One region of the Chryseomicrobium imtechense genome, then DNA from elsewhere that is predicted to be linked to it. Evidence: riboswitches for the same ligand, from Rfam matches in the RefSeq annotation. Region 1 holds a riboswitch; the other holds the start of a gene.
What was found. A riboswitch is a leader RNA that binds a small molecule or an ion and turns the genes downstream of it on or off. The one in region 1 is predicted to bind S-adenosylmethionine.

Region 1 (4,097 bases):
AGAGCAGATTGAGCGATTAACTGGGCTAGACCCATTAAATTTTGAGCATGCCGTGAAGTTTTGGCTCGCTTGTGAGTGGGCGCCTAGTAAAATAATAGAGTAAGGCCTGATTTGTTAAGAACTTACTAGGAAAGGGCTTAGGTCGCTCGGAGGTTTGTGCCCTGAATGACTGTGTTTGTGCCCTGCAGAGTTTGTTTTGTGACTCGAGCGCCCGGTTTTATGCCCTCAAAATCTCCGTTTGTGCCCTGAGTCATATTATGGAAACTAATTCAGCACGCCACAAAAAAGCCTAGCAGGTAATCTTACCCGCTAGGCTTTCGTTTATTCTCCGCGTTTTACTGCGTACCAGCGCGCTGCCGCTTGTCGTAACACCTCTTCAGGCTTTTCAAGCGCTTGCTCTACTTCTTTCTCTGAAGTGGCAAGTACCACGACTTCATTGAAAACATCGTTAGCTTCTTCAGCCACATCGATATCGCCACTTCCAGCAAACAATGTCACCGGCAAGCCTTTGTCCCCTGCAAACTTCGCCACGCCATGCGGTCCTTTTCCTTCTAAGAACGTATGCGCATCAAGGCGTCCTTCTCCAGTAATTACGTGTGTAACACCAGACAATGCATTTTCCCATCCTGATCGCTTCAGCACAAAATCGATTCCGTGATACCACTTGGTCGGGAAAAATGCTTGGACGGCTCCGCCTAAGCCTCCTCCAGAACCCGCTCCTGCTCGGTCATGCAGACGAACCCCGGTATGTGCCTCGATGACATCTGCTAGCTGTTGGAGTGCTGCTTCCACTTCTTCCGACTCTTCTGCTTGCAGGCCTTTCGTCTCCCCATATAGACGCGTTGCACCTTGAGGCCCTATATATGGAATCTGTACATCACTCACTACTGCGAATGTACATTCTTGAAGACGTTTATCAAACTCTGCATCATCTAACCGATCAAGATGTTTAAGTTGTACCAAATCTCCTGACATTTCCTGACCCTCTTTGTCTAAAAACTTCAATCCAAGAGCCCGTAACATACCTGCTCCTCCGTCATTTGTTGCACTGCTCCCAATTGCCAAAATAAAATTGCGATGCCCTTCATCAAGTGCTGCACGAATCAGTTCACCGGTGCCAAACGTAGACGCGAGTCGTGGGTTCTGTTCATGCTTTTTGACATAGGAGAAACCGGAAGCTTGCGCCATCTCAATCACACATGTATGACGCGAAAGCCCTGTGACACCATACTTCGCCTCAACCGGACGGCCAAGCGGGTCATGAACAGTGGCCGTTTTGTATGTTCCTCTCGTTGCATTCATAAGCGCATCCAAAGTTCCTTCCCCTCCATCTGCAATCGGGAACTCTACAATTTCAAGCGTTGGATCGACAGACTGCAAGCCTTGTGCAATAGCACGGGTTGCTTGTTTAGATGTTAATGTTGTTTTCCAAGCATCTGAGCTGATGATGAATTTCATGGCTGTTCCCCCTAAAATAGTCGTTTGACGGATGGACCGAATAAGTAGAAATGTAAATCCTGTTTCTTTTCTTCTATACTTCGTGATAGTCGCGCAATCTCCTGCTCAAGTGCTGTAATTTCTTCGATCGCCTCATCGACTCGCTGGCGAGATATTTCTTCCCCAAGCTCCAAGTAGTGCAACTGCGCTTCTAGTGCTTTGACTTGTTGATGACGCTGCATAGCCCCCGCATAGCTTTTGACTTCTTTCGTCTTTAATTCATACAACTGCTTTTCAAGTGCTTCTTTTCCCATGTGAATCGCCTCCTAAAATTGTGCCAAACAAAAAACTCTTCCCCACGAGAGAGAAGAGTTGCAAGTGCACAATTTCTCCTCATCGTTCAGGTATCCCCTGTTGGATGGAGCACCTTACCGCGCGGGCAGGTTGCTGAGACTTCGTAGGGCCAATTCCCTCCGTCTCTCTTGATAAGAAAAGAGTTCATGTTCAGTTAGGTCAAGTATAGCAGAAAGAGGGGGAATTTCCCAGCCTCATTTCGATCGGATATCATCTTCATCAGCATTTTTATGGTTATACAGTTCATTCTCGCCATCTTTATCCGCAGGGTCTTCCCGATAAAAGAACGGATCACTATCGATTTTTTCTTCTTCAGTCAATGATTTTTCATCGCTTGGCATTGGAATCTTCCCACTATTTACTTTCTCTTTATCTTTGTCTTTTTCAAACATTGTGCATCCCTCCACTTATTCTGAATTAGTAAAGTATTCCCTCCAACCACCTGTTTAAAACGACTCGAGCAGGGAAATAGGAATTCAAGGAGGCGATTTGAAATGCCATGGACAAAAACGGACTATCCCGATTCCATGAAAAATTTAGACGCTAGTGTACGGAATAAAGCGATTGAGATGGCAAATGCGATGGTGGATGACGGTATGGAAGAAGGCCGCGCCATTTCTATTGCAACGGCGAAAGCACGTGACTATGTTAGCGGGAGTGACAATTCTTCACGCCCTCATTATGTAGTGAAAGCACATGAAGACGACTGGATACTTATGAAACAGGACGGAGAAAGGGCCATTAAGACGGCTACTACAAAAGAATCGCTTCTTGAAGAAGCAAAAACATATGTCAATGATAAAGATGGCATTTTAAAAGTGTTTAAACAAGATGGATCCGTTGAAGATACCTATTATGAATGAGGAGGAATGGTGATGAGCGAAAAATTAAAGGTAGGCATTATTTTAGGGAGTACGCGTGATGGTCGGGTCAGTCCACAAGTTGGAGAATGGCTCGTTGAAAAAGCAAAAGGACGTGAAGACGCCAATTATGAACTGGTAGATATCAAAGATTTTGACCTTCCACTGCTTGGGACAGCTGAATCAGAAGGTGTAAAACGATGGAATGAAAAGCTCGACTCCCTCGATGCCTTTGTATTTGTTGTCGCAGAATACAATCACAGCATGACGGGAGCTTTAAAAAATGCATTTGATAGTGCGAAAGAGTCTTGGCACAACAAAGCAGCTGGAATTGTCAGTTACGGATCTGCAGGAGGTACACGTGCAGCTGAGCATGTTCGACAAGTATGCGCTGAGCTTATGATTGCAGATGTACGTGTACATCCTGTCTTATCCTTATTCTTAGATTTTGAAAAAGGACAAACATTTACACCTCGTGACCTTCACAACAAAAACGTCAACGACATGTTTGACCAAGTACTCGCATGGGGCGGGGCATTGAAACCACTACGTACAAACAAAGCCTGAGGAGACTTCCTCAGGCTTTTGGCATGATGGAATATGGTTCCCCTAGCCAGTCCATTAATTCGTCAAACCCATCTCGCCCACTTTTTAAGCCGAATTCATATAACGCAGACAACCGCTGTGGATTGCGTTCTGCTCGACTGATTTTAAACGTTTCTTGTGGACGAATAACAAATGCATCGCCTTGCGTTTCTAATTCATCCAGCCAATCCAGCGTTTCATTGTAATGCTTCCATCGTGTTTCCATCTGTTCGACCAATCCAGGGTATTGTTTATACATGAACTTACTGACCCCTGAAAACCGGGAAGCTGCTTTGCGATACCCCTTTGGACGTGTCAAAACGACAACGGGGCGCTCTACTCCATCCTCAAGTGCTTTCTTTAATGGGATTGGATCGGCAATGCCACCGTCCATTAACTTTAGCCCCTTATACTCAACGGGTGCAGCCATGAAAGGTAAAGAACTAGAGGCCCGAACCACCTTCAAAATCTCATCCCGAGGTGCTCCCTTTTCAAAATAGATTGGTTTTCCACTATAGCAATCAGTCGTTCCAACGACAAAACGTTCCGGAGATGCAGAAAACGTTTCGTAATCGAATGGGACGAGTTCATTCGGCAACTTATCAAAGAGCAAGTCCATCCCAAACAATTCTCGTTTTGTCACTAAATTTTTTAAAGAAATATAATCCGGATGCGTCACATAGTCAATGGATACTTTCCGATTTCTATCTCGTTGTCTAGCTGCATAGGAAGAGCCGTGACATGCCCCTGCCGAAACCCCTATGATATATGGAAAATAATAGTCCTGCTCCATAAATGATTCTAAAATACCTCCAGTAAAAACGCCTCGCATGCCTCCGCCTTCTAAAATTAATCCAGCTC
Region 2 (4,097 bases), on a different contig from region 1:
CGTGTGTAAGAAAGTTTCATACGCGTTCCAACGCCATACTCTCCACCAGTCCAACCTGTATTGACAAGGTAGACGTTTGCGCCGTGTTCGTCAATTTTGTTTCCAAGCATCTCTGCGTATACAGCAGCTGGAAGTGGTAGGAAAGGAGAACCGAAGCATGTTGAGAATACTGGTTGTGGACTTGTAATCCCGCGCTCAGTTCCCGCAAGTTTTGATGTGAAGCCACTTAGGAAATGGTACATCGCTTGTTCTTTTGTTAATTTCGAGATTGGAGGCAAAACGCCAAACGCATCCGCCGTTAAGAACACGATTGTTTTTGGATGACCTGCAACAGAAGGCACCATGATGTTGTCGATGTAATCGATTGGATAGGCAGCACGTGTATTCTCTGTTAAAGAGTTGTCATCGTAATCTGCTTCACGTGTTTCTTCATTTACGACTACGTTCTCAAGAACAGTACCGAATTTGATTGCGTTATAGATCTCAGGCTCATTTTCTTCTGTTAGGTTGATACATTTTGCGTAGCATCCGCCTTCCATATTGAAGACGCCCGTATCTGACCAACCATGCTCGTCGTCACCAATTAAATGACGGCCTTTGTCTGCAGATAAAGTTGTTTTCCCAGTTCCAGACAGACCGAAGAACAATGTAACGTCGCCTTCTTCGCCTACGTTTGCAGAACAGTGCATTGGAAGAATCCCTTGCTCAGGAAGCAAGTAGTTCATAATACCAAAGATGGATTTTTTCATCTCACCCGCATACTCCGTACCACCGATTAGTACGATGCGCTCTTCAATAGACACCATGATGAAGGTCTCAGAGTTCGTACCATCAACTGCAGGATCTGCTTTGAACGTTGGAGCACTCACGATTGTGAATTGTGCTTCGTGGTTAGCAAGCTCTTCAGCGGTTGGACGAATGAATAATTGATGGGCGAACAAGTTGTGCCATGCGTATTCATTGATTACTTGGATTGGTAGGCGAGACGCTTCGTCTGCACCAGCGAACCCTTTAAATAAGAAAAGAGCATCTTTTGTTTGTAGGTAATCGACAACTTTTGCATATAAGTTTTGGAATACTTCTTTTGAGATTGGGCGGTTGACTGAACCCCAATCTACTTTATCACGTGAAATATCTTCATCTACCATATATTTATCTTCTGGGGAACGCCCCGTATACTTTCCAGTTTCAGCACGTAGTGCACCAGTTGAAGTCAGCATACCTTCACCACGAGCAGTTGCTTGTTCAACAAGTTCCGCTACAGATAGTTGCGTGTGGACTTGGTCTCCCGATAATAAAGACTGAATTGCGCTTTTTGTATCGATCGATTGCATAGGTTAAATACCATCCTTAAATAGATTTTCCGAAGTGACGGAATGCTAATATGTGAATTAGTATAACACATTAAACTAAATAGTCTACACTAATACGTCACTTGATTAGTGATTTTTTTGTGGGGACTTTCACACAGTTTTTTGTTGACTTTCGATAGGTGAATGCGTATGATGGAAAATTGAACGGATACTCTTATCCCGAGCTGGTGGAGGGGTCAGGCCCTATGAAACCCGGCAACCTCAATAAGATAGAGATGCAACACTTATTGAAAAGGTGCCCAACCTGAGACAGGGGATTCCCCTGATTGATAAGAGTGAAAGGTGCAAAGAAATCATCCTTTCCTCATTAGTGAGTGAAAGGATTTTATTATTTATGAACGCCTTCAACCATGCGCCAAATCCAAAACAGCTTCAAGTATTCTAGGCTTGCCATGGGGAATGAGTACCGGTTCAATTCACGGGAGCAATCCCGCAGGATCAAGAAGGAGGAAATATATCATGACACAACGTCGATTATTCACTTCGGAATCAGTAACAGAAGGCCATCCGGATAAGATTTGTGACCAAATCTCAGATGCGATCCTTGACGCAATCTTAACTGAAGACCCGAATGCACGTGTAGCGTGCGAAACAACCGTCACAACTGGACTTGTTCTAGTTGCTGGAGAAATTACAACATCTGCTTATGTAGACATTCAAAAAACGGTGCGTGAAACAGTTCGAGAAATCGGCTACACACGTGCAAAATTCGGTTTTGACGCAGATACATCTGCTGTTTTAACTGCAATTGATGAGCAGTCTGCAGATATCGCGGCTGGAGTAGACCGTGCACTTGAAGCACGCGAAGGGTCTATGACAGACGCTGACATCGAAGCTATCGGAGCGGGTGACCAAGGTCTGATGTTCGGATTTGCTTGTAATGAAACAGAAGAATTAATGCCACTTCCAATCAGCTTGGCGCACAAATTATCACGCCGCTTATCGGAAGTACGTAAAAACGAAACACTTGAGTACTTACGTCCAGACGGTAAAACACAAGTGACTGTTGAATACGATGAAAACGGCAAGCCAGTGCGTGTCGATACAATCGTAATTTCTACACAACACGCTCCTGAAATTACGCTAGAGCAAATTCAGTCTGATTTGAAAGAACACGTCATCAACGCAGTCGTACCGGCTGAGTGGATTGACGAAAACACGAAATACTTTATCAACCCAACTGGCCGCTTCGTAATCGGTGGACCACAAGGAGATGCTGGTTTAACTGGCCGCAAAATTATCGTTGATACGTACGGTGGTTATGCACGTCACGGTGGCGGTGCATTCTCTGGGAAAGATGCAACAAAAGTTGACCGCTCTGCAGCATATGCAGCTCGTTATGTTGCGAAAAATCTCGTAGCAGCGGGTCTTGCGGATAAAGTAGAAGTGCAACTTGCTTATGCAATCGGTGTAGCACAGCCAGTTTCAATTGCTGTGGATACATTCGGTACAGGAAAAGCAACAGAAGCAGACATGGTAACATGGATTCGCGAGTTGTTTGACCTACGCCCAGCGGGAATCATCAAGATGCTTGATCTTCGTCGTCCGATCTACAAGCAAACTGCTGCGTACGGACACTTTGGTCGTACAGACATCGATGTACCATGGGAAAAAACAGACAAAGCAGCTGAGTTAAAAGCAAAAGCTGGTTTATAAAATGAGGAAACTCCCGAGGAATTTACTTCCTTGGGAGTTTTTTTGTTATTCTTGCAAACCTTTATAGTATTGACCCTTTTCATGATACTCACGCACAATGCGCTCCATGTCCTTCTTATCTTCCTCATTGACAGCTCGCACAACCTTCGCTGGCCGTCCATATGCCATCATACCAGCAGGAATCATTTTTCCTTGAGGGACGAGACTACCGGCTCCAATAAATGCACCTTCTCCGATTTCTGCACCATCTAAAATGATGGAACCCATTCCAATCAAGGCACCTTTCCGGATAGTGCAACTATGCAGTGTCACTTGATGACCGACCGTTACTTCGTCTTCTATGACAAGTGGGAACTGAGGACTTTGGTGAAGGCAACAAAGATCTTGGATGTTGACCTTACGACCAATGCGTGTCGCATTGACGTCGCCGCGAATGATAGTGTTGAAAAATACTGAAGACCCTTCACCGATTTCTACATCTCCTGTGATGGTCGTGAAATCCGCAATAAACACGGACGGATGGATATTTGGAGTTTTTTCGCCAAATGGATAGATCATAACAGACTTCCTTTCTATACCCTTGCTATACTATAAAGTAAGTGTAGCAGAATGAGAAAGGGGAAGGTAGCCATGTGGATATGGGAAACCGAAAACCAACCGAAAGCCATTGTCGTTATCGTCCATAATGTATTGGAACATCATAGACGCTACGCATGGGTTATAGAATACTTACGAAGCAACGACTGCCATGTTGTCATGGGTGATCTTCCAAGTCACGGAGAAGCCGCGAAGAACAAAGGCCTCCATAATGAATCGATTGATGAATATGAACTGTATTTGGAGCGCGCCATAGAGTATGCGAGCCAATTTCATTTACCGATATTTTTACTGGGGCACGGATTCGGAGCCACGACGATTCTTCACTATATGCGAAAACCGAGAGAGTCGGTTGCAGGCCTTCTTCTGACAAGTCCTTGGATCGACTTAAAAGCAACCCCTTCGAAATGGTCAAACCGCTTAGCAAAACTAACAATCAATCAACGTCTTGAGTTCCCACTCGATGCTGAA

Region 2: linked by a shared signal. The riboswitch ahead of metK (methionine adenosyltransferase) and the one ahead of AB5N96_RS07695 (hypothetical protein) in region 1 are both predicted to bind S-adenosylmethionine.

What each region holds. Positions count from the first base shown of each region.
Region 1 covers NZ_JBGOBM010000006.1:98,134-102,230, forward strand. The annotation lists gene AB5N96_RS07685 (CdaR family transcriptional regulator) at 1-103, shown strand, start outside; gene AB5N96_RS07690 (glycerate kinase) at 322-1,458, opposite strand; gene AB5N96_RS07695 (hypothetical protein) at 1,470-1,751, opposite strand; SAM riboswitch class I at 1,828-1,929, opposite strand; gene AB5N96_RS07700 (hypothetical protein) at 1,986-2,183, opposite strand; gene AB5N96_RS07705 (DUF2188 domain-containing protein) at 2,286-2,654, shown strand; gene AB5N96_RS07710 (NADPH-dependent FMN reductase) at 2,667-3,218, shown strand; gene AB5N96_RS07715 (patatin-like phospholipase family protein) at 3,229-4,097, opposite strand, start outside.
Region 2 covers NZ_JBGOBM010000004.1:198,229-202,325, forward strand. The annotation lists gene pckA (phosphoenolpyruvate carboxykinase (ATP)) at 1-1,334, opposite strand, end outside; SAM riboswitch class I at 1,525-1,649, shown strand; gene metK (methionine adenosyltransferase) at 1,830-3,029, shown strand; gene AB5N96_RS05850 (gamma carbonic anhydrase) at 3,075-3,587, opposite strand; gene AB5N96_RS05855 (alpha/beta hydrolase) at 3,660-4,097, shown strand, end outside.